Regions from separate parts of the Alkalibacterium indicireducens genome, predicted to be linked through region 1. Evidence: riboswitches for the same ligand, from Rfam matches in the RefSeq annotation. Region 1 holds a riboswitch; each other region holds the start of a gene.
What was found. A riboswitch is a leader RNA that binds a small molecule or an ion and turns the genes downstream of it on or off. The one in region 1 is predicted to bind thiamine pyrophosphate.

Region 1 (2,265 bases):
TGATTAGTCAAAATAAAAGCCGTCAAATCGAGTCAGGGAAATTTCCACTCGATTTGACGGCTTTTTCTATACTCAAATTAGAAATTTAGTGTATGGGTATGGACATTTTAGCTTTTGGATTGGATGAGTAGGCTGTATGATGAGTCTTAGAACACACTCAATTACAATCTCGACCTCGAGTAGGGTCGTAAACTAGCTGACCAAGTCAATTCCACCTGTTTCCTCACTCAGAACGCTTACTCAGACCGGCCACTTTTCAATCTCATATGCCATATTCCAGAACATCCATTCCAGCTGACAGCTTTTGACAAAAGCTTCCTTCATGATGGCTTTCTCAGTGTCAGAAGCTGTTTCGGCATAAGCATCAAGACGTGTTCTGAATGTATTGATAATCGTATCCACTTCATTTTTTGCATAGAAGGAAATCCATTCAGCAAAAGGATGAGCCTCATCTATAGAAAAATTCTCTTTAAGGTAATGAGCGATTTCCAGATACGTCCACGGACAAGGGAGCAGAACAGCGAGGATCTCTCCAAAACTTCCTCGCTGGGCGACATCAAGCATGTGACGGGTGTAATGATGGGCAGACGGTGCTAGAGGTTCGTATTGCAAATCTTCGTATCTGACACCAGCTACCTGACAGAAATTAGTGTGAGGATGTACTTCAGCATCCAGAATAAAAGTGATCTGATTGTTAAAAACTGCCATATCTTCTCTAAGTACACTTTTTGAAATAGCTATACCGTATACTTGATTAAAGGTATTTAAGTATTCAAAATCCTGTTTGACATAGTGTATAAGCTGTTCAGCTTCAAGCTTTCCAGATCCTATTCCTTGTACGAATGGATGTCTGAAAATAGACTGGAATATTGAATCAGCTTCTTGCCTTAATTCTTCGGTAAATGACATGGTTTAGCCTCCAGTAGTATGGTAATTACAATTTGCGGACTTTATGGTCTCTGCTTAAAAGAACTATAGCTGACGGGCAGACGAACCAAAAGAACAAGACGAACAAGAAGAACACCGACTGAGAAAAGCGGACTGATACAGGAAGTGAAGGGCGCGAGAAGAATGGGAATGGATCTACGCATTTAACTTCATCAATATATTTAAGTTATCTGACTGCAAAAAAAGCCGCTCTGCTAATCTGCAGGGCGGCATAACTTAAAAGTCATGATGAACGTTGGAGAGTCGTTTAAAACACTCCATACATAATGATCTAAGCTCCACTTCCCTACGCTGGAGTTAACCAGATCAGGTTCCAAGGGTCAAAGCATTGCTTTTCTCAGCCGTCAGCGGCTCCCCTAGTGAAAGAGATATTCAATTATCTTTCAAAGTCATTATGGCATATGTGTCCTCGTATCGCAAGAAAAAAGGAACAGAACTAAATGATTTACCCAATCAGCCAGAAGTATCCGATGACGACGAAACCTACAGCTATCCTGTACCAGCCGAATGAGCTGAAGTCATTTCGACGGATATAGTTCATTAGGAATTTGATTGCAAAGATTGATACCAGGAAAGATACAATACAGCCGACGATCAGAATGAGCAATTCTTCTAATGTGAAAGTAAAGCCGAAACCCAGCAGTTTGATCAGACTTGCACCCATCATCACGGGTATGGACAGGAAGAAAGAATATTCAGCAGCAATCGGACGGGCTGTTCCAATAAGGATGGCCCCGACAATAGTTGCACCTGAACGGGATGTACCTGGAATCAGAGCAAGCACCTGAAAGAAACCAATCATGAGGGCGACTTTATAATTTAAATCTTCCCAAGTTGCTATAGTTGGAATCTTTCCTTCATTACGTTTCTCTATTACGATAAATGCGACCCCATAGATGATGAGGGCTACTGCTACTGTAATCCAGTTATAGAAAAGGTCATGGATGGCATCTTCAAACAGTATGCCGAATACTCCTGCAGGAATGATACCGATAAGTACTTTGTACCAAATATGCCAGGTTTCTTTTTTCTGCAGATCATTTTTACCTGAGTCAAAGGGGTTAAGTTTTTTAAAATAAAGCAGAACTACCGCCATAATGGAAGCCAGCTGAATGACTACAAGGAACATTTCCTTGAATTCGTCAGTAGTATTAAGTATGAGAAACTCGTCTACCAGGATCATGTGTCCGGTGCTGCTGACAGGGAGCCATTCTGTAATTCCTTGTACTACGCCCAGTATGATGGACTTTATTAATTCTAATAACACAGTCATATCTCCTTTTAGTTAAATTCAACTCTTCCATCTTAACAAAAACA
Region 2 (2,265 bases), on a different contig from region 1:
CTACACCCTTTTTCCTGCAATCGTTCGGCTGCCTTGACCATATCTTCTTTTGAAGAAATGGACATGTCAGCCAGTGCTTCTGCTTCAGGAATATTAGGTGTGATCACCATAGCGAGAGGAGCCAGGATTTCCCGCATGACAGAGATAGCACTCTTTTCCATTAATGGATGCCCGCCTTTAGCAATCATCACAGGATCAATAACTAGAGGAATAGACGCCACTTCTTTGTGTACTTCAGCTACTGCTTTCATATACTCCCCATTGACCAGCATTCCTGTCTTGATTGCAGCGACATTAAAATCAGACAGGACCGACGTCCACTGCTGCTTGACCATTTCGATCGGTACAGGGTGAACGCCCTGTACCCCAGTCGTATTTTGAGCTGTTATAGCCGTTATCACTGACATGCCAAAAACGTCACGTTCCTGAAAAGTTTTCAAGTCCGCTTGTATGCCTGCGCCTCCGCCACTGTCACTTCCTGCAATAGTCAGCACTTGTGGTATTTTACTTTTACTCATTGGATTATCCTTTCTATTCGTGTGTGTTTAGTCAGGTCGTCATCTGTTAGACTATGGAGCACATCGATCAGTGCCGCCCTGAAACTTCCCGGCCGATTTATGTTCGAGTCCGCCGCCCTCTCTCCAGCTATCCCGAAAGCGGCATGAGCAAGTACAACTCGACTGAGCATGTCAGATTCATCTACTACTCCAAGGAAAGCTCCGATGATTCCGCTCATCATACAGCCACTTCCAGTGATCTTTGCCATCAGCTGATCGCCATTCGAAACAGCAAATACTCTTGTGCCATCTGTGACAATATCCGTCTTTCCGGATACAGCTACAATACAGTGTCTTTTCTTAGCCAAGCTGACTGCAACATCCACTGGCGAGGTGGCTTCATCTTTGGAATCCACTCCTTTTGACTGCCAGCTGACACCGACTAGAGACGCAATTTCTGATGCATTGCCTCGAATCACCGTCATGTCAACATTTTCAAAAAGTTTTTGAGCTGATTGTTTTCTAAAAGTCGTTGCTCCGACACCAACAGGATCCAGAATGACCGGTTTGCCTTGAGCGTTTGCCTGTCGTCCGGCCAGAATCATGCTTTCCAGTGAATCAGAAGTCAGTGTACCCATATTAATGACGAGGGCCTCGGCCATACCCGTTACTTCTTCGACCTCTTCTTTTGCAATTGCCATAATGGGTGACGCACCAATGGCCAGCAGCACATTGGCAACATCATTAGCGACAACCTGATTAGTGATCGTGTGTACCAGCGGATTCTGGTCTTTAATGTGTAAAATAGCATGGTCAGAATTCATCTTGACCCCCCTGTTTGTGTTATGTAGACAAAAAATCTTCCACCAGGCACGTGGAAGATTTTAGTATAGTCAAGCATTCGTCTGTCTCCTGCTTGAAACATACATCTCCCTTCGCTAGCATTACCTAGATCAGGTCATGGGTCAGGTCTTACCTTTCTCAGCCTTTAAGCTCCCCTGATGATATCAGACTTCATTACTACCAGTTTATCATAGTTTCGGTAAACAGACTAGGAAACCCTATCTAAGCTAGCTTCTGAATTTTAAAATACACTTATAGAAAAGAGAGCACAGATCCTGTCTGCGCCCTCTAACTTATTATCCGTGGTATTCGCCTTTAGTAGCAATGTTTTCCTTATTTATTTCGTTGATGATCACAGTCACTGCTTCTTTAGGTGCACCCGTATGGGTCTCAACTGCTTTTACAACGTCTCTGATCAGCCCTTCTTTCTGTTCTTTAGAACGGCCTTCAATCATTTCTACATGTACGATCGGCATCTCATCTGCCTCCTTTCGCTTGTTTAATGCGCATCACGATCCAGCAAGATTTCAGCTTATTCAGCAAAAGGATCTGTATTAAGCGAATTGAACACTGAATCATCAATGTCTGTTACCAGAAGCAGCCAGTTATCCTCTTTGTCAGATGAGTTCAGTAAGTCAGGCTCATCTTCAACTTCAACGTGGACTTCCTTAACTGTCACGTCAAAAGGTATTGTCAGCTCAGTCACTGCTTTAGCCCCTTCAGCATTGATAATGGCCTCTCCTGCTTTCAGATTCCCAGGTTCTGTACTGATTTCCACGAACATGACTTCTCCTAAATCGTCCTGGCCCTTTTCGGATAGACCGATGCGATAATCTGATGGCGATAATTTCTCGATCCACAATCCATTAGCGTGATATTTAATTGACATCTTTCTGCTCTCCTTTACTCCAGACACGTTCGTACT
Region 3 (2,265 bases), on a different contig from region 1:
ACTTTCTTTCAGGTTATGATTCAGTACACCGGCTTCATTAAGCTTGTCACACAACCATTTTGCCACGAAACCGGTGAAAAACAAGGCGCTCGACAGACGAATGACGAAAATCGACAGGACGATACCCCAGTTCATAGCCAGATAGTTGGCTCTGTACCCTGTCCAGACAAAGGACAATAGTGTGGTGATTACGGCAGCCAGCATCGATACTTTGTAAGTGTATTTTTCATAGCGAGTAGCGAAGAAGGCCAGCTCGACACCCATGCCCTGAATAAAAGCAGAGATCAGTACGATTGCTCCGAACATATTGCCTAAAAGGATTTGCACGAGTGCAGTGGCCACTTCAGTGACAACACCGACTACCGGCTTTCTAATCATGTAGGTCGTGACAAGGGCTGCCGAGTACCAGATACCATAAAAGGGTTCATAGCCGAGTATGCCGAGTCCCATCGGTGTCAGTACAGCAGTCAAAGCAGTTCCCGCATATACAGCCATTAAAAAGACAATCCCAAAAACGACGGCAATCAAAGACATCAACAAATAGTCGCGAAGACTTAATGGTTTTCTGTTCATTAGATTTCTCCCTCCGGTACGTTACAGTGCAAGGTGAATTGACTGATGTAGTGACTGACTTCACTGCCGACTGTGTGCGACACATATTCCAGATAGTCGAAGACATCCTGTGCGCTGCCACCCAGATTCGTTCCGTAATGACCAGAACCTGTCACCACACCTCTATCGATCCCTTCGTTGACGACCTTGGCAATAGTTGCCATATAGTTGTCAGAGCCCATTGGGTAAAGGGCAAACTTCCCGATTACCGGAAAATCGATTGCTTCTGTTTCGGCCTGATTGACTCTTGGATCGTCAAGTTCCAGTGTGTAGTCACTGTCCGTATCTCCGGGACACCCTTTTGAAATAGTCGATTCGAGAGTCATATGAACCCCTTCCTTGTAGGCATACAAAAAGGCAGCCTTCAGTGCATCGAATACCGCTTCTTCTTTCCCACGGTAAACTGTTGAAATATGGTCGGTCTGTGCCCAGACTTTCGATAGATCGACCTGCTTGATCGCACCTAAAATGATCGATTTGAAATCGTCACTCATCGGCGATAAATTGAAACGTGCGCCTGTAATTTCCAAAGTGGAACCAGGCTTTCCGACTGAACAATTTCCGTAGTTGACATAGTTTTTCTGCATGAAAAAAACTCCTCCTAACGAAAAAAAACCATAGGAAAGAGCCATAATATATAAGATACTTCCTACGCAGCCATTACGCTGATCAGGTTACTGGTCTGATATACATCACTCTCAGCCTCCAATTCGAGACTCCCAGGATCTTCCGTATTTAATTTTGTTGTACCACAATGACTATACCAATTTGACGAACAGAATACAATACATTTTTAACTGCTTTCATCTGTTTTCTGCCCCCCCTTGTCTAACTGAGGCTTTTAAGCATAATCCAGTCCGTCTGCTCGTCGTTCCCCATGAAAAAGGAGTGACTCCCTACTTTCTTGAATCCTTTGGCTTTATAGAATGCTTTCGCAGGCTCGTTATGTTCCCAGACACCCAGCCAGATGCTCGTGCAGCCCTGTTCTTCAGCTGTCTCGACTGCCTTGTTTAAAAGACTCGTCCCCAACCCTCTGCGCTTGAATCCAGTACGGATATAGATCCGTTCGATTTCCAGTCCATCAGGATCGATGTCTTCCGTTCTCGCTTCTCCTGCATTCAGTTTCAGATAACCGGCCAGTTCATCGTCTGCATATAGAAAGTAAAATCGTGACCCTTCTGTGGCGAGCTCCTGACTCAGCTTCTCTTTTGTACAGGCTTTGGACAGGTAATCTGTCATGTTTTCTTCTGTGTTGTCTTTTTCGAACGTATCTGTAAAGGTCTCGATACTGATAGCCTGAAGGGTATCCAGATCCTCTAGTCCAACCAATTTAAAATACGTGCTCATTCGGTTCTCCCCTTTTGCTTAAGAAGTTTATGTCTATTTTCTAAGTGCCGTAAAGTGTCTGGTCGACTGATCGACCGCATCTCTGACCCGGTAAAGTCTGGCTTCTGCTTTGCCTATTTTTCCGATTGTAACTAGACCATTTTTCTCGAGCTCGTTTCCAATGGCACTAAACTGATATTCATCCAATTCGATGTCGTCATATGTCCGCCAGACTCTGATACCTTTTTCCAGGATGGCTGTCCCTTCAGGTTTGAGTGTCGGATTCGGTGCACGGTATTCGCCTAAGTGCATGGCCGTTGAGGTGTC

Region 2: it holds a riboswitch for thiamine pyrophosphate, as region 1 does, so the genes downstream of both, thiM (hydroxyethylthiazole kinase) here and tenA (thiaminase II) in region 1, are expected to answer to the same signal.
Region 3: it holds a riboswitch for thiamine pyrophosphate, as region 1 does, so the genes downstream of both, ABFX15_RS09690 (YkoF family thiamine/hydroxymethylpyrimidine-binding protein) here and tenA (thiaminase II) in region 1, are expected to answer to the same signal.

What each region holds. Positions count from the first base shown of each region.
Region 1 is NZ_BAAADA010000139.1:250-2,514, forward strand. Features, by position in the region: gene tenA (thiaminase II) at 241-909, opposite strand; TPP riboswitch at 1,215-1,316, opposite strand; gene ABFX15_RS08290 (undecaprenyl-diphosphate phosphatase) at 1,394-2,221, opposite strand.
Region 2 is NZ_BAAADA010000003.1:1,786-4,050, forward strand. Features, by position in the region: gene thiD (bifunctional hydroxymethylpyrimidine kinase/phosphomethylpyrimidine kinase) at 1-518, opposite strand, end outside; gene thiM (hydroxyethylthiazole kinase) at 515-1,321, opposite strand; TPP riboswitch at 1,411-1,507, opposite strand; gene ABFX15_RS00390 (2-hydroxymuconate tautomerase) at 1,637-1,816, opposite strand; gene ABFX15_RS00395 (glycine cleavage system H family protein) at 1,873-2,229, opposite strand; gene ABFX15_RS00400 (arsenate reductase family protein) at 2,219-2,265, opposite strand, start outside.
Region 3 is NZ_BAAADA010000172.1:2,222-4,486, reverse strand. Features, by position in the region: gene ABFX15_RS09695 (ECF transporter S component) at 1-573, opposite strand, end outside; gene ABFX15_RS09690 (YkoF family thiamine/hydroxymethylpyrimidine-binding protein) at 573-1,199, opposite strand; TPP riboswitch at 1,241-1,345, opposite strand; gene ABFX15_RS09685 (GNAT family N-acetyltransferase) at 1,441-1,959, opposite strand; gene ABFX15_RS09680 (AAC(3) family N-acetyltransferase) at 1,993-2,265, opposite strand, start outside.